DNA from 3 places in the Nitrosomonas sp. Is24 genome. Region 1 is predicted to be linked to each of the others. Evidence: predicted binding sites of a transcription regulator. Region 1 holds the regulator's gene; each other region holds the start of a gene.

Region 1 (7,447 bases):
CGTTGCGCGCATATTTCATCCTGCAGTTGATCATACTGTTCAAATTCAAAGGCTTCTTGATGCATCGCGATCCTATTCTTCCCAATTTGTTGATTGAATGATGCACATTACTCTACTTTAAGATATAGATTCAAGCTGAAATTTAAAGGGCCGCAGTGAGAATCGATTCATAAAATGAGAATTAGTGTTCTGTTATAATTCATAAAAGTGGAAATTTTAATCGGCAGTGTTGGTCCGATTCCAAATTGCCGCAGTTAAAGAAACGAATAAAATTTCCAGATGAGCGCTCGCCTACATATCAGATCTCCTTTGATTCTCATAGTCTTGTTGATCTTTTTGACCTTCTGGCTGGATCGTCTGACCCGGCCGCCGGAACAAGTGAAGGATGAAGATTTGTATCGCAATCCGGATTATATTGCGGAGAATTTATCCGGCATCCGGATAGAATACGAGCATGCGATTCAGCGTAAATTCACCGCGCAAAAATTATTTCATTACCTTGATGATAAAGTTACCGAATTGGAGCATGTCAATTTTATCAACATCGAACCGGAGAAACCGTTGATGCGTTTGTTTGCGGATCGGGCGGTCATAATCAGTAAAGGTAAGGATATTTATTTAACCGGAGATGTGACGGCTATCCGAGGAACGGATGATGATAAAAGCAAGATTACTTTAGCGACTAATTTCTTGCATCTTATTCCGGACGAAAGCTTGATTAAGTCAGACCAGGACGTAACCATTTCAAGATTTAAGACCACGGTCAATGCGAACGGATTGGAGTTCAACAACCGTACCGGGATGATACAGCTCCTGTCCAATGTAAAAGCTGTTAATAAAAAGTAATTGAATAAAATATGAAGATACTGTTCGTTGTTGGTTTTGCTAGTTTATTTTTTATCCAACCGGCTATGGCTGAGCGCGCCGATCGTGAGAAGCCGATGCATCTGGAAGCGGATCACGCTACGGTGGAGGATGTGAATCGTAAGGAAGGCATCCGGATTAGCACATTCACGGGGAACGTCGTACTGACGCAAGGAACGCTGCGCATACTGGCCAATAAAGTGGTAATGAAAGAGGATATGCAAGGATTCCGGCATGCCACTGCAACGGGGGATTTAGTGAGTTTCCGGCAGAAACGCGACCGTATGAATGAGTACGTTGAGGGATGGAGCGAACGGGCGGAATACGATAGTAAAGCGGACAAAATTGAATTATTCCGGCAAGCGCGGCTGAAGCGCGGTTCCGATGAAGTGCAGGGCGACTATATTTCCTATGAGATGAACACTGAGTTTTTCAAGGTCGTCGGCAGCAAGGAGCGCGGCGTTGAAAGCGGTCCGGATAAACGGGTACGCATCACCATTCAGCCTAAAAATAAACCAGAAGAATGAATCACCGATTAAAGAGTGGAAGAAATCTCATAAAATGAGTGAATTAAAAGCGAATAATTTAAAAAAACGCTATAAATCACGTACGGTTGTGCAGGATGTGTCTTTTTCACTGAGCAGCGGTGAGGTAATTGGCTTACTGGGGCCCAATGGCGCCGGTAAGACGACCTGCTTTTACATGATTGTCGGCTTGGTGCCGCTGGATGGCGGCGGAATTTATCTGAACGGCCAGGATTTAGGTCAGATGGCGATTCACCAGCGCGCAAAACTCGGATTAAGTTACCTGCCGCAAGAAGCCTCCATTTTCCGGCGTTTGACCGTTGAAGAAAATATTCTGGCGATACTGGAGTTGCAGCCTTTTGATGAAGACACGAAACAACGGTATTTAGATAACTTATTACACGATTTGCACATCAGTCATTTGCGCGATAATGCCGCAATCAGTCTGTCCGGAGGTGAACGCCGTCGTGTTGAAATAGCGCGTGCATTGGCGTCCCAGCCGCGGTTTATTCTGTTGGATGAACCGTTTGCCGGCGTGGATCCGATTGCTGTCATCGATATTCAGAAAGTGATTTCCTTTCTAAAGGAAAGGGGGATCGGTGTTCTCATTACTGATCATAATGTGCGCGAGACTTTAGGTATTTGTGACAGGGCTTATATCATCAGCGAAGGCCACGTGCTGGCCCAAGGTAAACCTGAAGAGATCATCAATAATGAAAAAGTTAGAGAAGTCTATTTGGGGGAACACTTCCGGCTATAGCGTTCCGGGCGGACTACAACTGAATCGATTGGCGATTATTGTTTTTTCAGGATTATGAAGCAGACACTCCAATTAAAAGTATCGCAGCAACTCAGACTGACTCCCCAATTGCAGCAATCTATCCGGTTGTTGCAATTATCCACCGTTGAACTGAATCAAGAAATTGAGAGAATGGTGCAAGAGAATCCATTGCTGGAATTGGGGGAGGAGTGGAGCGCCCCGCCAGCGGTTGTCTCATCCGAACACCCGGAAACCGCTTCCGGATCAGCAGATTCTGACGCTATTGCAGCAGAAGCGGAATCAACCGAAGTTAAAGCGGAGCGCGAAGAGGATTTTGAGCACGATCCGGAATGGCAGCAAGACAATATTGTCTCTTATGGTACTCCTGAAGATGATGATCTGGATGGACCGCAGATACCTGATAAGCCTTTAAGTTTGCGGGAGCACTTGAATTTTCAAACCTGCTTGAGTCAGATTTCCGAGCGTGAAAAAATAATTATCGGCTTGCTGATCGACAGTCTGGACGATGATGGTTATCTGTTACAAGATTTAAACGAGTTGATGACTCTGCTGCCCGTGGAGCTAAACATCGGTGCCGATGATTTGCAAAGTGCGTTGCAACGCTTGCAGCATTTTGATCCTGCGGGCGTGGGGGCGCGCAATTTGCAGGAGTGCTTGCTATTGCAGCTACAGGCGATGCCAAGTAATGCTGGTCACCGTGACCAAGCGATCAAGGTAGTGCGGGATTATCTGGACATTCTGGCTTCTCATGATTTCGGTCAAATAAAAAAGCTGTTGGCGTGTGATGATGAGAGCCTTCGTGCTGTCAACAAACTGATTACCAGTTTGAACCCTAAGCCGGGTGCGCAATTTGGTTCTCATAGCGAACGCTACATTGTGCCCGATATTACGGTGACGAAAAGAGGCGGTGTATGGGTTGCACATCTTAATGCGAATGCGATTCCGCGCCTCAATATAAACCATCTATATGCTAACATACTCAAACAGGAGCATCATTCCGCGCGTCAATTAGTCAGTCAGCTGAATGAGGCCAAATGGTTAATAAAAAATATACAGCAACGCTTCAATACCATTCTGAAAGTAGCCAATACCATCGTGGAGCGGCAGCAGCAATTTTTTGAACACGGTGCAATTGCGATGCGCCCGCTGGTGCTGCGCGAGATTGCGGAAACTTTGGATCTGCATGAATCCACAGTATCACGGGTAACGACACAAAAATTTATGTATACTCCGCGAGGTATTTTTGAGCTCAAATATTTTTTTGGCAGCCATGTTGCCACAGATTCAGGCGGCGCTTGTTCAGCCACGGCAATTCGTGCGTTGATCAAACAATTGGTACAGGAAGAAAATCCAAGGAAGCCGCTGAGCGATAATAAAATTTCAAGTATTCTTGAGCAACAGGGTATTGTTGTTGCGCGTCGAACCATTGCGAAGTACCGGGAATCGCTACAGATTCCCGCGGCAAATCTTCGCAAGTCCATTTAATCAAATTAGAGGAAGGATATGAACCTTAAACTTACCGGTAACCATGTAGAGATTACTGATGCCATGCGTGATTATGTCACTTCAAAAATCAGTAAAATTAAACGCCATTTTGATCATGTCATTGATGTCAGCGTCATTCTCTCGGTTGAAAAGCTTAAGCAAAAGGCTGAAGCTAATGTTCATATACGCGGTAAAGATATTTTTGTCGAGACCGACAGCGAAGACATGTACGCATCGATTGATAGCCTGGTTGACAAGCTGGACCGGCAAATCCTCAAACACAAGGAAAAGAATCTTGAACGGCGCAATCACGGCGCACTGAAAGATCAGGATCTTGAACAATAAGATGTTGCGGCATCATGCGGTTTTAGCATGACCCGCGGCATTATCATTTAGAAGAAAGTATTCCATTTTCCATGAATCAAATTTCGCAATTGCTGCCATTGACCAATGTCATTGTCAATCTTGATGTCAGCAGCAAAAAACGTGTTTTTGAACAAGCTGGATTGTTATTTGAAAATACGAATCAAATTGCGCGCAGCCAGGTTTTCGACAGCCTGTTTGCGCGTGAAAAACTCGGTTCAACCGGATTAGGACAGGGTGTTGCTATCCCGCATGGCCGGATCAAGGGATTGCGCGAAGCGATCGCTGCACTGGTGACCATGAAGGAGGCGATACCGTTTGACGCGCCCGATGGTCAACCGGTCAATATTGCCTGTATTTTGCTGGTTCCGGAAAAAGCCACTGACAAGCATTTGCAGATTCTAAGCGAGCTGGCGCAAATGTTCAGCGATAAGCAGTTTCGTGAGAGCATCCTGAAATGCAAGGATGCCGCCGGAATCCATAAGCTCATTACCGACTGGGAACCCAATGTCGCGAATTAGTATTGCACAGCTTTTCGAGGATAAAAAAGACAAACTCAAACTGACCTGGATCACCGGTCAAGCAGGCGCTGCGATTGAGCTCAGCGATGAGGAAATCGCGCAATCGGGTCAGGGTATGATCGGCCATTTGAATTTCATTCATCCCGATTGGATTCAAGTCATCAGTAGCGATGAAATTCATTATCTGAACAAGCTGGAAGCCGCTTCACTGGAGAAAAAGATCAATCAGCTCACGCAGATTAATCTGGCCTGCATCATCGTCGCGGATAATGCCGAAGTGCCGCCGCCGATCTATAATATGGCGAGCGCAAACAATATTCCGTTGCTGCATTCGCCTTATCCCGGCCTGGAAGTGATCTGGCTGATCCGCACCTATCTGAGCACCGCGCTGGCGCCATCGTGCAGTCTACATGGCGTGCTTCTGGATGTGCTTGGCATGGGCGTGATGATCACCGGCGAAAGCGGGGTCGGTAAAAGCGAATTGGCGCTGGAATTGATCAGCCGCGGCCATGGCTTGGTTGCGGATGATGTAGTGGAATTACGCCGTATTGCACCGGAAACATTGGAAGGCCGCTGTCCGCCGATGCTGCGGGATTATCTGGAGGTGCGCGGTCTGGGCATGCTGAACATCCGCACCATTTTCGGCGAAACGGCGGTGCGGCGCCGCAAAAACATGAAATTGATCGTGCATTTGCAAAATAGCGGCGGATCAAGTTCAGGCCAGTTGGAGCGCCTGCCGATCAGCGATCTCACCGAAAACATTATGAGTGTGGATATCCGCAAGGTTGTCATTCCCGTCGCGGCTGGCCGTAATCTGGCCGTTCTGGTGGAAGCGGCAGTACGGAATTATGTATTGCAATTGCGCGGCATCGATGGCACGAAGGAATTCATTGAACGCCACGAACGTGAGATGAATAACGAATTAGCCGATAAGAATTAATTCCGGCGCGGATTAATTCTTACGCATTTATTTTTCTCAGCCTTTCCGGGAGTGACCTCCAAGTCAACACGGATGTTATGAACAATCCTCAAACAATTACCTTGGCGTTGACGGGTGCATCGGGCATGCCGTACGGTATTCGTTTGCTGGAAATGCTGTTGCGGGAAGGTAAACAAGTCTACCTGCTGTATTCCAAAGTGGCGCAGATCGTTGCACAACAAGAAATGGATCTGGCGCTGCCCTCCAGCGCCAAGGAAACGGAAGCTTTCTTTAACCGCCGTTATCAGGTGCCGGATGGGCAGCTGCGGGTGTTCGGGCGCGAGGAATGGTTTGCGCCGGTTGCTTCCGGTTCTAACCCGGCCGATGCGATGGTGATCTGTCCTTGCACCATGGGTACCATGGCTGCGGTCGCTGCCGGTTTGAGTCAGAATTTGATCGAACGCGCAGCCGATGTCATGTTAAAGGAACACCGGCCGCTCATTATTGTCCCGCGGGAAACGCCATTTTCCGTCATTCATCTGGAAAATATGCTCAAACTGGCGCGAAGCGGTGCGGTTATTTTGCCAGCCAATCCTGGTTTTTATCATCATCCGCAAACGGTGCAGGATTTGGTGGATTTCGTCGTGGCGCGTATTCTGGATCACCTGGGCGTCAAGCATGACCTGATTGCGCGCTGGGGAATGGGTAGCTGACGCTCGCTATATTCTCCGGTTGTTACTCAGGCGCATCTTGCAGTATCGAAGCGGGCATTAGCTGATGATCCTTAGTGCGAAAAATTCCTGCTTCGGTTACCACATAGTGCATCGAAATGTCGTGTGCCTGCGGATAAATACTATCGAGCCGTTGCAGCTCAAAAGCCACGCCAATGGTCAGCGGCTGGCGTTCGTAAGTAGCTAGGGTGCGGTCAAAATAGCCGCTGCCGTAACCTAGCCGGTAACCATGCTGATCAAACCCGACCATCGGTATCATCAAGGCATCCAACCGGACAATCGGGGTTTCCAGTGGGACCGGAATACCGTAAGCGCCGTTTTTCATCGGTGTATCCGGCGACCACTCGCGGAAACAAAGTGGCTCGTTTTTGCCGGTTATTTCCGGCAAAGCCAGGATGGCGCCCTGCTGCAAACAATACTGAGCGATCGGGCGAGGATCGTATTCGCCACGAAATGGCCAATAAATCCCGATGATCATTTTTTGCGGCTGCGGCAAACCTTGCTTGAGAAAGCCGGTAATGGCCTGGCTCCATTGCTGGTGGATTTCTGCCGGTATGGCTTCGCGGGCCGCGATTAATTGCTTGCGCTGCTGTTTTTTCCATTCCGGTAAATTGTCCATAATCCTTGACCTAAATATCCGCAGTTGGGCGATCAGACACAAAGTTTTGTTTTAACAGTTTTCTGACCGGCGCCGGAATGCCTTGTTCAAGCGCATCAGCCGGGTTGATCCAGATTGATTCCGTTTTTGTAATCCCGGAATTCGACACAACATGCAGCAAACGCGGATGAATGCGCAGTTTGAAATGCGTAAATTGATGATCCAGAACCGGTAACTCAATCGGCGAGTGAGCCTTGACGCCAAGCTGATGCTCGCAATAATGAATCGCATCGGTAGCGGTTTCGATTTCCGGAGGGCACCACAATGCTCCCCAAATACCTGAAGAAGCTCTTTTTTGCAAAAGCAATTTCTGCTGCCACATCAGCAATAAAAATACGGTTTCTTTTTGTGGCAGCGCCTTACGGGGTTTGGCAGCCGGTAATTGATCCACACGTTGTTCCTGATATGCAGTGCACTGTGACCGTAGCGGGCAGACTTCACAGCGTGGAGTTGTGCGTATGCAAACCGTAGCGCCCAGGTCCATGAGTGCCTGCGTATAGGTTTCAATCGCACCGTCGCCGTAGTCAACGGGTAGTGATGCTTCCGCTTTTTCCCACAGTAGGCGCTGAACTTTGGTTTCTCCCGGATAACCGCTAATGCC
Region 2 (7,447 bases), 940 kb from region 1:
CTGGAGCGCTGCAATATCCGCGAGGCGTTGTACAGTTATGAACTGGAAACGAAAGTGCCGAAACGGCTGGTACAGGAGCTGGCTGAACTGGGTTCACGCGGGCATGGCGTATGGGTTACCGCGCGTCAGGAGAATAATTTTGCTGATTTTGCACCTGTGCTGGAGCGTTTTTTGCAGTTGAAAACCGAGTGGGCGCAGTGTGTGTCGCCGGACTTGAAGTCTTACGATGCGAATATCGATCTATTTGAACGCGGCACGACGATGGACGTGATCACGCCGATCTTTGAGCGCTTGAAGCAGGAATTGATACCGCTGATTGCTGCCATTCAAAACCACTCTGTTCAGCCGGATACGTCGTTCTTGCAGGGCAGGTTTGCGCTGGATAAGCAGGAATCATTGGCGCGCAGAATTAGCCAGGACATGGGTTTTAATATTGAGCAGGGACGTATCGATATATCGGTGCATCCGTTTTGCGGCGGCAGCCATCCGACCGATGTGCGTATTACGACTCGTTATAAAGACAGCAATTTTGTCGAGTCATTGTATTCGGTGATCCATGAGACCGGTCATGCGCTCTACGAACAGGGGCGCCCGCATGAACTCGGCGATTTGCCGGTTACGGAATCCTTAACGATGGGTATCCACGAATCCCAGTCGCTGTTCTGGGAACGCATGATCGCGCAAAGCAAGCCCTTCTGCGTACATTATTTTGAAACGATTCGCGCGGAGTTTCCGGAAAATCTTCAATCCGCGACTGTGGATTCTTTTTATCGCGCGATCAATACGTGCAAGCCAGATTTTATCCGGGTGGAAGCGGATGAGGTGACGTATCCACTGCATGTGATTTTGCGTTATGAAATCGAGAAAGGGCTGTTTGATGGATCGATGAACATCGATGATTTGCCGGAAATCTGGAATGAATTAATGCAAAAATACTTGGGAATTAAACCGCCGACCGATACGTTGGGGGTATTGCAGGATTCGCATTGGAGCGGCGGCGCGTTTGGGTACTTTCCTTCATATACGCTGGGTGCGATGTATGCGTGCCAGTTCTATAACACGTTGCTGCGCGAGCAACAGGACACCGAACAAAACATCGCTACAGGAAATTTTGCACCTATTAAGAATTGGTTAAACGAAAAAATCCATCGTCAGGGTAAGCTTTATACACCACAACAGCTGGTTGAGCGTGTTACCGGCGAACCGCTGAATCCGGATTATTTCGTCGAGTATCTGAAGAACAAGTACAGTGAAATTTATCGGTTAGCCTAAGGAGCGCGCGCCGGTTTTATGCTTGACGGCGGCGGCCTTGATTGCTCTCGATCCATTTTTTGACGCGATTGGCGTCGCCGATACGGGTGTTTTTGCCCCACGAATTGAGCAACACAATCACCATCGGTTGCCCAGAAATTTTCGCTTGCATCACCAAACAGCGTCCGGCTTCGCTCAGATACCCGGTTTTAGAAACATTGATGTCCCAGCCTTGATTGCGTACCAGACTGTTGGAATTGACATACTGCAATTGACCGCGTTTGTTTCCAGGTGATACGGAATGTTGCGATGTGGTGGAGAATTCACGAATAGCGGCGTAATTATTTGAAGCTGCAACCATTTTGGCCAGATCGCGTGCGGTTGCAACATTGCCGCTATTTAAGCCGGTAGAATCGATAAATCGGGAGTTGTTCATGCCCAATTTCTTGGCTTTGGCATTCATAGCACTTACAAATGCTTTGGCACCACCTGGATAAGTGCGGCCAAGTGCCGCCGCGGCGCGATTTTCGGATGACATCAATGCCAATCGTAACAGCTCTTGGCGTGAATACGTGCTGCCAACGGGCAAACGTGACGATGAGTGTTTTAACTTATCGACATCGGCATTCGTGATTGTGATTTTTTCATGCGGCGATAGACGCGCATCAAGGGTAACCATTGCAGTCATCAACTTAGTAATGGAAGCGATGGGCATTACCTTGTCGGCATTTTTATCGTAGATAACACGATCATTTTTCGCATTAAATACCAGTGCAGCTTGAGATTTAATATCCGGATCGTTTTTTTGTGCTAAAGCATTGCTGGTTAAAAAAAACAGAACACAAATTAAAAAAATTCCCCATTTCATTCTTTTTCTCTCCGATTGACAAAAATTACAAGTTCTTATGAATTCATCGAAATATTTTTATGAACGAGGATAGTGCTAATTCAATTTAGAGTTTTTTATATGCTTCACGTTTAATCTTACTATATCTTCATCTATATTTTTATAAAAATTTGCAAATAAATTCTTTATTTGCAGAAAGTTAAGAGATTCTGGTGGTAATGAAATTGAAAAATGCTGTATAACATAATGATATTAAATAACTTAATGTCATTTGCAATTGAGAGCCAGAGTGTATGTTATTACAGACTATCTATCAGTTAGTGCGTGCTGCTGAGGTTTGAGCGTAAAGCAGAAAGGCATTTTATTTCCAAAGGAAATGATAGGCCAAGTCGACATTTGCTGAATATTTTTCTCAATTCAATCTATTTCTATATCGAATGTAGCAAATATCAGCCTGTTTATCTAACTTGACCTATTCGCCAGCTACTAAAAAACTGACTTATTATTACTTACCAAAATTTGGTTGTTTGATTTTAGCGGGACAGGTAATCATTTCACCGTCGGTGCGATCTCTGGTCTTTTCGCCGTCTTTTTTACCTTCGCAAGCCATTTTATTCAGAATATCTTGAGCAGCCATTGGTGGCATTTTTGATTCCTTGTTTCCACTTGCCATGGTGACAGAAGAACCCATCAAAAAAACCAAACCAACTGCAGCGATAAGAAATTTGTTCATTTTCCACTCCTATATTAATGTTATGAAGGAAGCCAATTTTAATATACCTGACTTACCAACCATGAATTTATCACAATCATAACTGTCAGGCCATTTCTTTTTAGAATCTTGCGTATTTGAAGAGGCGAATTTTTACGTTAGCTGGAGTTGATCAGGCCAAAATTCAGCGGCATGTAAAAAATCTGCTTTTTCCTTGCAACGTTAAATCAAAAGAGCCGCAGCGACACGACGCCCTTCTTCAACCAGAATATTATAAGTCCGGCAACAAGCTTTTGTATCCATTATCTCAATCCCAATTCCCAATTTTGTCAGTTGACTGAGCAATGTGTGACTGGGGAATTTATGCTGAATGCCGGTACCGAGGAGAATGATTTCGGGTGAATGCGGCAGCAAGCTTTCAAAATGTTGAACCTGAAGCTCTTGAACGGATCGTACAGGCCAGTCCTCAATCAAATGATCAGGCAACACGATCAAGCTCTTTTCGTAGCGCGTTTGATTAATCAATACATATCCTTCACCATAACCCGTGAAAATATATTGCTGTGCGAAATTTGCTAGATGGAGCTTCACTGATCTGTTTCCTCGTTGTTTGCGAATCTATCGTGAGCGATTATGCATGATTCCGATCAAAAAACAATCGCTGCCACAAAAGTTTTACCCGAGTTGTTTGTCATGATCTGCTATTTTTTGTTCTACAAAATCAACTAAGGTACCGAGTGTCGCAAATGTTTTCGCACTGATCTCATCATCTTTTATTGCGATGGAGAATTTTTTTTCCAGAGCCAGAATGATCGTTACAACTGCGACGGAGTCGAGTTCAGGAATATTGCCGAGTAAAATTGTGTTTGGTTCTATTGCATCGATCCGGTTACCCAATCCCAAGGTATCAGCCAGAATCTTTTTTATTTCAGTGGTATGGCTTGTGTTTGTCACAATGAGGCGCTTGATTATTATCAGTATTAAAGAAATCTAGTGCGTATTATAATGCTGATTGAAGATTATGATTGCGGGATTACGCAGTGCTTGCAGAAAATTCACAGGGACTGCGTGCGTGGAGGGTGAAAACGCTCAGTATGTTACGGCTGAATTTCCACGATTGAATTTGCACGTGCAAGTCCGCTGAGGATTCGGCCTGATTTATTACGAACCTGAATGACTTGTCCTTCCGCTGCGTTGGCCAACGCCTGACCTTCCGATCGAATACTGAATCCCCGGCCTTGAACCACTAAATTCACTGTCTGACCGCGCACGATCACATAGGGTGCTCGCAGCATTTGCGGACGTATCGGTTGACCGGCGGGCAAGTTGGTGGCGGCCACTTTACCAACAATTTGGGCCGCATCAGTGAGTATGCCATCCGGCATCTGCGTCAGATTGACATTCTGCGGTGCGATATCTTCATAGCTCAATGTTTGTCCGGTTGATACGGGTCGCGCGATATGTAAAACATCCGCCATGACATTGATCTCAGTCTGAACATAAATAGTCCAAGCTGCGAATTCACTGTCACAACGAACGCCGATGGAGGTTTTCCCCCATAAACGTCCGCCTGCCGGAACAAAAGGTTCTAATTGAGGACACTTGGGCAATGTTAAATGCTTGTCAATTTGACCGACATTGATTTGCACCAATCCTGGCAGTGAAGCCGTATTGTTGTAAAGAAAATTCTCAATGGCGTTTTTAATCAGCGGAATTTCTTGATGCGCTATTGCAGCGTTGTGCTGTGAGGCCAGCGCAGAAGAAGCAAGCATCGGCAGACAGAGTATCGTCATTAAGCAACGTATCATAGATTGATCTCACCATTCATTTTTGCCGTATCCGGCAATTATTGCCGCTACCCGAAGCTATATTAAACGAGCATGAAAAAATCCAAGTGCAAAGATAGCACCGCTTTCATGTCTTATTTGCGGATTGGTTGATTAACTTGTGCATATATTATTGCTGGCATGCTAAATGCTAATAGATGAATAGAAAATAATTTTAATCAGGCGGTAGAGACGATGATTAACAAACTTGATAAAGAATTAAATTATCACCACAACGCCCTCAGTCTGCGAGTGGGAAGACAAGAGTTACTTTCCAGCAATGTGGCTAATGCCGATACGCCAAATTTTAAAGCGAAGGATATCGATTTTGCCAGCATGCTTCAGGACAGATTGTCATCGACGCCTAGTCTGAAAAAGGTAGCTATGAATACGACATCATCAATGCATATTAATTCTGCTGCATCAGGAATATTCGGCGATAGTGTTTTATACCGGGTTCCATTGCAACCCAGCGCGGATGGAAACACGGTGGATATGGATATGGAACGGACTCGATTTGCTGATAATGCCATTAAATATGATGCCAGCATTACATTTATTAACAATGAATTTAGAAACTTAACATCGGCAATGATGGAGAGATAGAAAATGTCACTATTTAATGTATTTGGTATCGCAAGTTCAGCCATGTCTGCACAATCGCAACGTTTGAATGTGGTTGCCAGTAATCTTTCCAATGCCGATAGTGTGACCAGTTCGACCGGTGAACCTTATCGCGGCAGGCAGGTGGTTTTCAGTACTTTGCAAGCGGATGCTAATGGTGCAAGTGGCGTTAAAGTTGCAGGTATCGTTCACGATCCGTCGCCCATGCGGCAGTTGTTTGAACCTAAGCATCCGCTGGCGGATAAAAACGGCTATGTGACGATGCCGAATGTCAACGTTGTCGATGAGATGGTGAATATGATGTCAGCGTCGCGTTCCTATCAGAACAGCGTCGATATGATGAATACCACCAAATCCTTGTTACAAAAAACCCTGACTATTGGTCAATAAAGGAGCGTGTAATGGATGCAGTTCAGCAAGCAAGTTCACAAACAGCCGCAACGGGTGCAACTACTGGCATTAATAGTAAAAAGGATGCTGAAAACCCGCAGGACCGGTTTTTAAAGCTTTTAGTCACGCAAATGAAAAATCAAGACCCGCTAAAGCCGCTGGACAACGCCGAGGTTACCAGTCAATTGGCGCAAATCAGTACGGTATCGGGTATTGATAAGCTCAATTCGACGCTGCAGCAATTGGTTACCAGCGCTGAAGATAACCGCTCTGTTGAAGCGCTGGGACTGATCGGACATCAAGCATTCGTACCTGGGACATCGATCAAGCTGAATGGGGATGGCGCTATTGCAGGCATTGAATTGGCGCAGCCCGTCGATCAGCTAAAAGTCACCATACTGGATGGTGCCGGAATTGCCATTCGCACAATTGAGCTTGGCGCGCAACCGACAGGACTCAGCACGATCGCTTGGGACGGTAAGACTGATAGTGGAACTCAGGCGGTGGACGGAGACTATACCTTTGCGGTAAGCGCGAAACAAGGCGGTAATGACATTAAAGTCGATACCCTCTCATTTGGAAAGGTAAATAGTGTAATGCCTGGAGAGGGGGGTGCGCACCTCGATATGGGAGATAAATTGGGATTAGTTGGTTTGTCTGACATTAAACAGGTGTTTTGATAGGAGATTATTATGACTTTTCAGCATGGTTTAAGTGGATTAAATGCAGCATCAACCAACCTGGATGTAATTGGTAATAACATTTCCAATGCGAATACCGCCGGGTTTAAACAATCTGTCGCACAATTTTCCGATATTTTTGCAAATTCCATGGAGGGGACAGATACCGCTCAAGTAGGGATAGGATCAAAAATATCTTCGATTGCGCAGCAATTTGGTCAAGGTACGATTACACCGACCAATAATCCTTTGGACATTGCGATCAACGGACAGGGTTTTTTCCGTATGAGCGATAACGGTACGGTAAATTACAGCCGGAACGGTCAATTTCATGTTGACGATTCTGGTTTTATTGTCGATGCATCAGGTGCCAATTTGACGGGCTTTATGGCTGATGTGAATGGTGATATTAAAGCGAGCGGCGTCCCGGCAAATTTAAAATTCGGTACTTCCGATCTTCCGCCTAAAGCAACCACCACATTTGATCTGGGGTTTAATTTGGATGCACGGAAACCCGCCATTACTACCGCTTTTAATGCGACCAATCCAAAAACTTATACCAGCCCAACTTCAGGAACAGTAGTGGATAGTCTTGGAAATTCACATGTTTTGTCTATATATTTTCAGAAAGCGGCTGCAACACCCAATACTTGGACTGTTTTTGCCACTGTAGACGGTAAAGTAGATTCTGCCGGGGTACCTGTTGGTGTCAAGATAGGGGGAAGTACTTCACAGCCGATGGTATTTGACGGGGATGGAAAATTACAGAGTATTGCAGCTCTTCCTGCTGGTCCACTGGACTTAGCGATAGATTTTAGTGCCATTAATCCAGGGCTTGGCGCAACAACACCGCAAACCGTCCGTCTCGATATGTCAACTGCCACACAATTTGGCTCTGATTTCGGTGTAAATGCAATTACCCAGGATGGATATACTTCCGGCCGTATGTCAGGCTTTACGATTAGCGCTGATGGAGTGATTCTTGGAAATTATAGCAGCGGGCAAACGAAAACATTAGGGCAAATTGTGCTCGCCAATTTTGTAAATCCACAAGGTTTGGTTCCAGTCGGAGATGGTCACTGGGCAGAAACTCCTGGTTCAGGCGAACCTTTGATTG
Region 3 (7,447 bases), 150 kb from region 1:
CAAAAATCTGCAGGTTATTATCAATAAAATATACGCTGCAAATGGCGTTGAAGAAATCATGCTGGAAACTAGCAAGGATATTTGCGCATTGCTCAACGCGGACCGGTTTACCATTTACTCACTGAATGAAGATAAATCTTCTTTTGTTTCGAAGGTTAAAACTGGATTTGATTCTTTTCAGGATTTGAGACTACCGGTAACGGAAAACAGTATTATCGGTTTCGCCGCTTTGCAAAAGAAGGTGGTCAATATTGCAGATGTGTACGATAAAAGTGAGTTAAAAAAATTTAATCCACTGCTGGTTTTCTCCCATGAAGTGGATAAACGCACCGGTTATCGAACCAAACAGATGTTGGCGGTACCGATTCTGAACGCTGATAGCCGGGAACTGATGGGCGTGGTTCAGGTGATTAATAATAGATCGAATGAATCATTCACTACCGCGATCATGGAAGGGGTTGTGGAAATTTGCCGCGTTCTTGCGATTGCTTTTAAACAGCGTCAGAAGCCCGCTCAATTGCTCAAATCGAAATATGATTATCTGATTCTCGATGCAATCATCTCCGCTCCCGAGCTGGAGTTGGCGACACGCTCGGCACGTAAAAAAAGCTGTGATCTGGAAGATGTGCTGGTTGACGAATTCCGCATGAGTTTGCCGCTCATCGGCAAGGCACTAGCTTCTTTTTTTCAGGTTAAGTATGAGCCTTTTAGAGCGGACAGGATTAAACCGATTGATCTGCTTAAGAATTTAAAAAAAGATTATGTTGAAAGTAATGCCTTATTGCCGATTGATGAAACCAAAGATGGCCTGGTAATACTTACACTGGATCCCGAACGGGTTAAGTCGCAGCGTATTGCCAATGCAATTTTTCCCAAGCAAAAGATCATTTACACGGTTACTACACAAAGAGAATTTAATGCTACGGTCGAACAATTTTTTGGTGGCAGCCAGGATGAGATCGGTACCGGCGACATCAATGAAATGCTTACTAATCTTGGGACTGAAGATGTCGAAGAGACGGCGGGTGAAATAGAGGAATCCTCCGCAGCGACTGACAATGAGCTGGTCAAGCTGGTGAATAAAATCATTATCGACGCCTATAAAATGGGCGCATCGGATATTCATATCGAACCCTATTCAGGGAAAGAAAAAACCAAAGTGCGCTTCCGTAAGGATGGCTCGCTGATGCCATATATCGAGGTTCCGGCAGGTTATCGCAATTCTATGATCACACGCATAAAAATTATGTGCGATATGGATATCTCCGAAAAGCGAAAACCGCAGGATGGCAAGATTAAGTTCAGGAAATTTGCGCCACTGGATATCGAATTGCGTGTCGCGACCATTCCTTCAGCCGGTGGTTTGGAAGATGTCGTGATGCGGATTCTGGCTGCCGGTGAACCGATTCCGCTGGATAAAATGGGCTTTACCGAGCACAATCTGGAGGAGCTGAAGAAAATTATCAGCAAACCGTACGGGTTGTTTTTTGTATGCGGCCCGACAGGCTCAGGTAAAACAACCACGCTGCATTCGGTATTGAAATATCTCAATCGCGACGATACCAAGATTTGGACTGCGGAAGATCCGGTTGAGATCACGCAAAGAGGATTGCGTCAGGTACAAATTAACGTCAAAGCGGGATTAACCTTTCCTGCCATCATGCGTTCTTTTCTGCGGGCAGATCCGGATATTATTATGGTGGGCGAGATGCGCGACAAGGAAACCACCAGTATCGGTATCGAAGCTTCATTAACCGGGCACTTGGTTTTGGCGACACTGCATACCAACAGCGCGCCGGAATCGGTCATTCGGTTACTGGATATGGGCATGGATCCGTTCAACTTCTCCGATGCCTTGCTGGGTGTGTTAGCGCAACGTTTGGCGAAGCGTTTATGCAAGAATTGTAAAGAATCGTATGTAGCCAGCGAACATGAAGTCGATACATTATTAGCCGAGTATTGCGCCGAGCTCAGGAATATCGACCGTTTTAAAGCCGATCCCGATGCTGCACTTCGTGAAATACGCGAACAATGGATCCAACAATATGGAGATGATCAAGGTCAAATTACCTTGTACAAGGCGGCCGGTTGTGACGATTGCGTCGGTACCGGTTATTCCGGGCGGGTAGGACTACATGAATTGATGACAGCCACCGATGCACTGAAAAAGAATATTCAAGAGCGCGTACGAGTGGCGGATATGCTGGTGACGGCCTTGGGTGATGGTATGCGGACATTGAAGCAGGATGGTATTGAAAAGGTGTTACAGGGGGTTACGGATATTCATCAGGTGCGAGTGGTATGTATCAAGTGAAAGAAGTTAGTTTTACGAAATAGCAATAGCACTTTTGACAAGAGAGGAGCCCTGCATGACAGGCTTTCTCGAATTTCGATTTCGGAACTTGCTTGAGTGACTGATTTTACTAACTAAAGTGTTAGCAAGCAAACAAAAGATATAAAAACTCAAGAGCGTTAGTTATGCAGAAGTCACAGAGGCGCCTTGAGTAGTGGATCTCCAATAAAAAATCCCCCTTCTTTTCTTTATTAAAGGAGGGGGACTTTTTATTTTACTTTATATCAAAGGATACAATTCCTAGCAAATAGGACCGCCAGTTGCAACGGATGTTTTGCATCCACCACCGGGTGTCCAAGATACGCCACCTGTGCCAGTTATGACAGGTAAAAGTGTATAAGTGTCAGCTGCGGCTATGTTATTAACTGCAACTGGAGTTGCCGTTATAAGACCATTGGCGCCTACTGTGACAGAAGTGACATTTGCTGAAGCACCCGCATCATTGGGTACTTCAGTGTTTGCGCGTGTTGCGCCTGTCGCAGGTACTACAATGGCTCCAGCATTGACACAAGAGCCACTTTGCACGCATAACTCAACTGCTGTCTTGAATGGAGCAGTTGAATTGGTAACTTCAGTAAAACGAGCCTTTAAAGTGTACGTTTGATAAGCAGGCACTGCTACAGCAGCCAGAATACCAATGATAGCGACAACGATCATTAATTCAATCAGGGTAAAACCTTTTTGTACTTGTTGCATTTGTTATTCTCCTTTGGGTTGAGTAAGGCACACCAAGTGTGTGTAGTGTCTATAGCAGAAACTATGCCAGAATTTTAATTCTGAAAGTTTGTTATGTCATCTTTGTTAATTTATTAAGTTGTATTTGATACTTGAAGTTATCTCGAGGATCGCGATTGCTTCACGCTTTGTATAGATTTTACAGGGATCCGAATTCATTTTGTTGATTACCAAATACTTCCTCCCATAACGCCAGCACCGCCATGCGATCATCTTTTAAATGGCCGCCATCCACCCGGGTGAATTTCTGAGTTTGTCCATCGATGGGCGCATTACCGGTCATATCCACATCGCCATTCAATCGTAAGCGGTGTTGAATGCGCCGGAATTCCCGGTATGCGGAGCGTACTTTGTCAGCTGCGTCCTGGGAAATCAGTCCTAATTCACCAGCGAGTTTCAGCAGCGCGATATTGCCAATATTGCCTGTTAATTGAGGGTATCGGGAAGAATAACCCAGTACCAGATACTGCACGATGAATTCCACGTCGATAATGCCGCCGCGGTCGTGTTTGATGTCGAACAGCGTGGTTGGATTGGGATGGACATCCAGCATTTTCTCGCGCATTTTCAGAATCTCCTGCTTGAGTTCATCAAGATTGCGCAGTTTGCACAGAATTTCCTTGCGCGTGTGCTCGAATGCCGCACCCACTTGCTGATCGCCGGCGACGAAACGGGCCCGGGTTAATGCCTGGTGCTCCCATACCCAAGCTTGCTCGCGTTGGTATTGCGCGAAAGCTTCAATCGAGCTGACCAATAATCCGGAAACCCCATTGGGGCGGAGGCGCAAATCCGTTTCGTACAATAGGCCTGCCGATGTATGGCGCGTGAGCCAGGCATTGATGCCTTGTCCCAGCTTGGTATAGATTTCCGCAGCATCGGGATGATCGTCTTCATAAAGAAAAATCAGATCGAGGTCGGAAGCATAACCGAGTTCTTTGCCGCCCAACTTGCCATAACCGATGATCGCAAACGCGGGTTCTTCCCGGTGGCGTCTCTTCAGGCCGGACCAGGCTAAATTCAGTACCGTATCCAGCATCAGATCAGCTAATGCAGTCAGATGATCGCTGAGCGTTTCGAGCAGCAATGAACCTTCCAGGTCGGTGACCAGCAGGCGGAATACCTGGGCGTGTTGAAAGTGACGTAAAACGTCCATCTGCCACTCAATGACGTCATCTTTTGGATTGTTGACATGATTGAGCTGATAAACAAGCTCATCGTGGAGTGCATTCCAGTCGGGGACGGGGTGTGGCGATTTCTGCCGCAGTAATTCGTCCAGTAGAATCGGGTGCCGCCCGAGATAATCGCTTGCCCACTGGCTGATGCTGGCGAGTTCGGCTACGCGATGCAGTGTGTGCGGGTGTTCGAGCAGGAGCGCCAGGTACGATGTTTGCGGGCTGATTTTTTCCATTAGTTGCAGCATACGCTCCAGCGTGGCTTCAACCGGAGGTAGTCCGGCCACTGCTTCAATCAACAGCGGAATTAAGGTATTAATTTGCTCACGGTTGGTTTTAGGTAGTTGCTGATAAAAACTGCCCTGATAAAACAACCGTAGCCGTTCCGAAATTTTGACCGGATTACTAAATCCGAGTGTGCTCAGTTGCATGGTGGCGGCTTCGGTTTGCGAAACGTCTTGTGTTTCGGCTTGCCACAAATTGGCCAACGTGTCGTGCGCGGATGACTTCCGTGGGGTGGCAAAAATGAGCTCAAAGTGACGCGTTACGTCATTCCGGTGAATATCGAGCTGCTCCATGAAAGCTGCATAATTGGGAAATCCCATGGCGGTGGCGATCAGATTCTGATCGTCCGCACTCAGCGGCAGCGTTTGTGTTTGTTGATCGTCCAGATACTGGAGGCGATGTTCCAGTTTGCGCAGGAAATGATACGCATCGGTGAGCTGCGTGATAACCTCTGCCGGGAGTTGTTGTTTTTTTTGCAAGCGCTGTAAAACGCCGAGTGTCGGGCGAATACACAAGTCGACATCGCGCCCGCCGCGAATCAATTGAAAAACCTGTGTGATGAATTCAATTTCACGAATACCGCCAGGCCCCAATTTAATATTGTCGTGCATTTCGCGGCGCTCGACTTCCTTGCGCAGTTGCGCATGTAAATTGCGCATCGATTCGTACGCGCTGAAATCCAGGTATTTGCGGAAAACGAAAGGTCTGACAATTCTTTCCATCAGCACCGATTCAGCGTCTGTGCCGGCATGATTGGTGATAACCCGGCCCTTGATCCAGGCATGGCGCTCCCATTCCCGTCCTTGCTTGATGAAATATTCTTCCAGCATGGAAAAGCTGATCGCTAAAGGGCTGTTTTCACCGTGCGGGCGTAACCGCATGTCAACCCGGAATACATAACCATCGATTGTCAAATCATTGAGGCTGGCGATCAGCTTGCGTCCAAGGCGGGCAAAAAATTCATGGTTTGAAATCGATTTGGCGCCATCGGTCTCGCCATCTTCGGGATAAACAAAAATCAAATCAACGTCCGATGATACATTCAGTTCACCGCCGCCCAGTTTGCCCATGGCTACCACCAGCAGATGCTGAATGGCGTTGCTGTTTTCCCCTCTCGGAAATCCGAAGCGGTCCGATTGCGTCAGCCAGATTTCATGGTGTTGCAGAGCGAAATTGATCGTGACCTCGGCGAGATCGGTCATGCTGGACATTACTTCAAACAAATCGGCTTGGCCGCTGATGTCGCGCACGGCGAGCCGCAGCATGACTTGTTTACGCAGATCGCGCAGGATCTCATGCAAAGCTTCTTCATGGGTGATTTTGCCAGCTTGCGAATTAAGAAAAGTCTGCATCTCCTCTCTGCGGAAGGGCAGTTGCAGCGTTTCCTGCAGCGCGATTTTTCGCATCGGCTCGCTGTCCAATATGCGTTGTGCGTAGCGGCTGAAAGGTAATGCGGCGGCGAGGGTTGCAGCGGATGAGTGAACGGTTATGGGCATAATCGGGTGGTAAAGGCTATAGAATAGCAAAGCAATTTAGATTAAGCATAAATCAAAATAGAACGTTATCAGAGTAAATGCTAGAATCAAGCCTGTACAGCAGAGATCTTTATTTTCTATACGATAGTTAATAAAAAGAAAATCGCTTAATGATCACGGTAATTTGAAAAGGGATTTGCTCACGGTGTTGATTATTGGCTGATTCATTCTAACAATCAGAACAGTCGGACAACTATGTTAAACAATACCACTAAACAGCATCAAGCAATGATGGAAAACAAAAAACATAAAGGCTTTCGTGTCGCCGCCATTCAAATGGCATCGGGTCCGAGTGTGTCTGCCAATCTGGAAGAGGCTGCACGCTTGATCGAGGATGCAGCATCTCAAAAAGCTGAGCTGGTAGTATTGCCGGAGTATTTTTGCATCATGGGGATGAAAGATACTGATAAGCTGGCGGTCCGGGAACAACCCGGCGACGGACAAATTCAGAAATTTCTCAGTGATACGGCAAAACGGCTGGGGATTTGGTTGGTGGGCGGATCAGTGCCATTGGCGTCATCCGAACCGGATAAAGTCTATAATAGCTGTTTGGTTTATGCGGATAACGGCGAACAGGTCGCGCGCTACGATAAGATTCATCTGTTTGGCCTGCAACTCGGTCATGAACATTACGCCGAGGAGAAAACCATTAAGGCGGGAAACAAAGTAGTGACGGTCGATTCGCCTTTTGGCCGTATCGGTTTATCGATATGTTACGATTTGCGGTTTCCGGAATTATTCCGCATGATGAATAATGTTGATATTATTCTGGCACCTGCGGCGTTTACCGCAATTACTGGAAAAGCACACTGGGAAGTATTGGTACGTGCGCGCGCAGTTGAGAATATGGCTTATGTGATTGCGCCCGGACAAGGCGGTTATCATGTCAATGGGCGTGAAACCAACGGCGATAGCATGATCGTTGACCCCTGGGGGGTTGTCATGGAACGGCTGCCGCGCGGTTCTGGAGCCGTGGTGGCGGCAATCGATCCGGAGTACCAGACCAGTTTACGCACCAATTTACCCGCGTTAGATCACCGGATCTTACAGCCTTGTTGATCAAAACGATTGATAGAACAGCATAAATGACAACCGAATATATGACAGAGTCAAAGGATTTTCTTGCGATTGCCGATCGCTGCTTGTTGTCGCCTTACGATATCGATACAAGCGGATTGCAACAGGTATTAGGGCAAATACTGACGCATAAAATCGATTATGCTGATCTTTATTTTCAGTATAGCCGGTCCGAAGGCTGGATGCTGGAAGAAGGTATTGTGAAATCGGGGAGCTTCAATATTGAGCAAGGTGTCGGTGTCCGCGCGGTCTGTGGAGAAAAAACCGGATTTGCTTATTCCGACGATATC

What was found. Region 1 encodes sigma-54, which starts transcription at its own class of promoters, with help from an activator protein. Its sites were predicted from a motif close to TGGCACNNTTCCTGCT; they were not measured.
Region 2: flgB (flagellar basal body rod protein FlgB) is a predicted target of sigma-54. The motif match lies at 4,774-4,789, and genes of this name have one in related genera.
Region 3: R2103_RS09680 (prepilin-type N-terminal cleavage/methylation domain-containing protein) is a predicted target of sigma-54. The motif match lies at 3,103-3,118, and genes of this name have one in related genera.

What each region holds. Positions count from the first base shown of each region.
Region 1 covers NZ_JAWJZG010000001.1:2,246,112-2,253,558, reverse strand. Annotated here, with positions in the region: gene nadA (quinolinate synthase NadA) at 1-65, opposite strand, end outside; gene lptC (LPS export ABC transporter periplasmic protein LptC) at 280-846, shown strand; gene lptA (lipopolysaccharide transport periplasmic protein LptA) at 858-1,391, shown strand; gene lptB (LPS export ABC transporter ATP-binding protein) at 1,426-2,148, shown strand; gene R2103_RS10445 (RNA polymerase factor sigma-54) at 2,203-3,654, shown strand; gene hpf (ribosome hibernation-promoting factor, HPF/YfiA family) at 3,673-3,999, shown strand; gene R2103_RS10435 (PTS sugar transporter subunit IIA) at 4,071-4,538, shown strand; gene hprK (HPr(Ser) kinase/phosphatase) at 4,525-5,478, shown strand; gene R2103_RS10425 (flavin prenyltransferase UbiX) at 5,556-6,170, shown strand; gene R2103_RS10420 (5-formyltetrahydrofolate cyclo-ligase) at 6,193-6,807, opposite strand; gene mutY (A/G-specific adenine glycosylase) at 6,818-7,447, opposite strand, start outside.
Region 2 covers NZ_JAWJZG010000001.1:1,304,555-1,312,001, forward strand. Annotated here, with positions in the region: gene R2103_RS05835 (carboxypeptidase M32) at 1-1,272, shown strand, start outside; gene pbpG (D-alanyl-D-alanine endopeptidase) at 1,289-2,119, opposite strand; gene R2103_RS05845 (hypothetical protein) at 2,604-2,831, opposite strand; gene R2103_RS05850 (Mth938-like domain-containing protein) at 3,033-3,401, opposite strand; gene R2103_RS05855 (acyl carrier protein) at 3,486-3,764, opposite strand; gene flgA (flagellar basal body P-ring formation chaperone FlgA) at 3,908-4,618, opposite strand; gene flgB (flagellar basal body rod protein FlgB) at 4,832-5,242, shown strand; gene flgC (flagellar basal body rod protein FlgC) at 5,246-5,650, shown strand; gene R2103_RS05875 (flagellar hook assembly protein FlgD) at 5,662-6,330, shown strand; gene flgE (flagellar hook protein FlgE) at 6,343-7,447, shown strand, end outside.
Region 3 covers NZ_JAWJZG010000001.1:2,094,503-2,101,949, reverse strand. Annotated here, with positions in the region: gene R2103_RS09685 (ATPase, T2SS/T4P/T4SS family) at 1-2,314, shown strand, start outside; gene R2103_RS09680 (prepilin-type N-terminal cleavage/methylation domain-containing protein) at 2,594-3,049, opposite strand; gene glnE (bifunctional [glutamate--ammonia ligase]-adenylyl-L-tyrosine phosphorylase/[glutamate--ammonia-ligase] adenylyltransferase) at 3,228-6,041, opposite strand; gene R2103_RS09670 (carbon-nitrogen hydrolase family protein) at 6,309-7,139, shown strand; gene tldD (metalloprotease TldD) at 7,166-7,447, shown strand, end outside.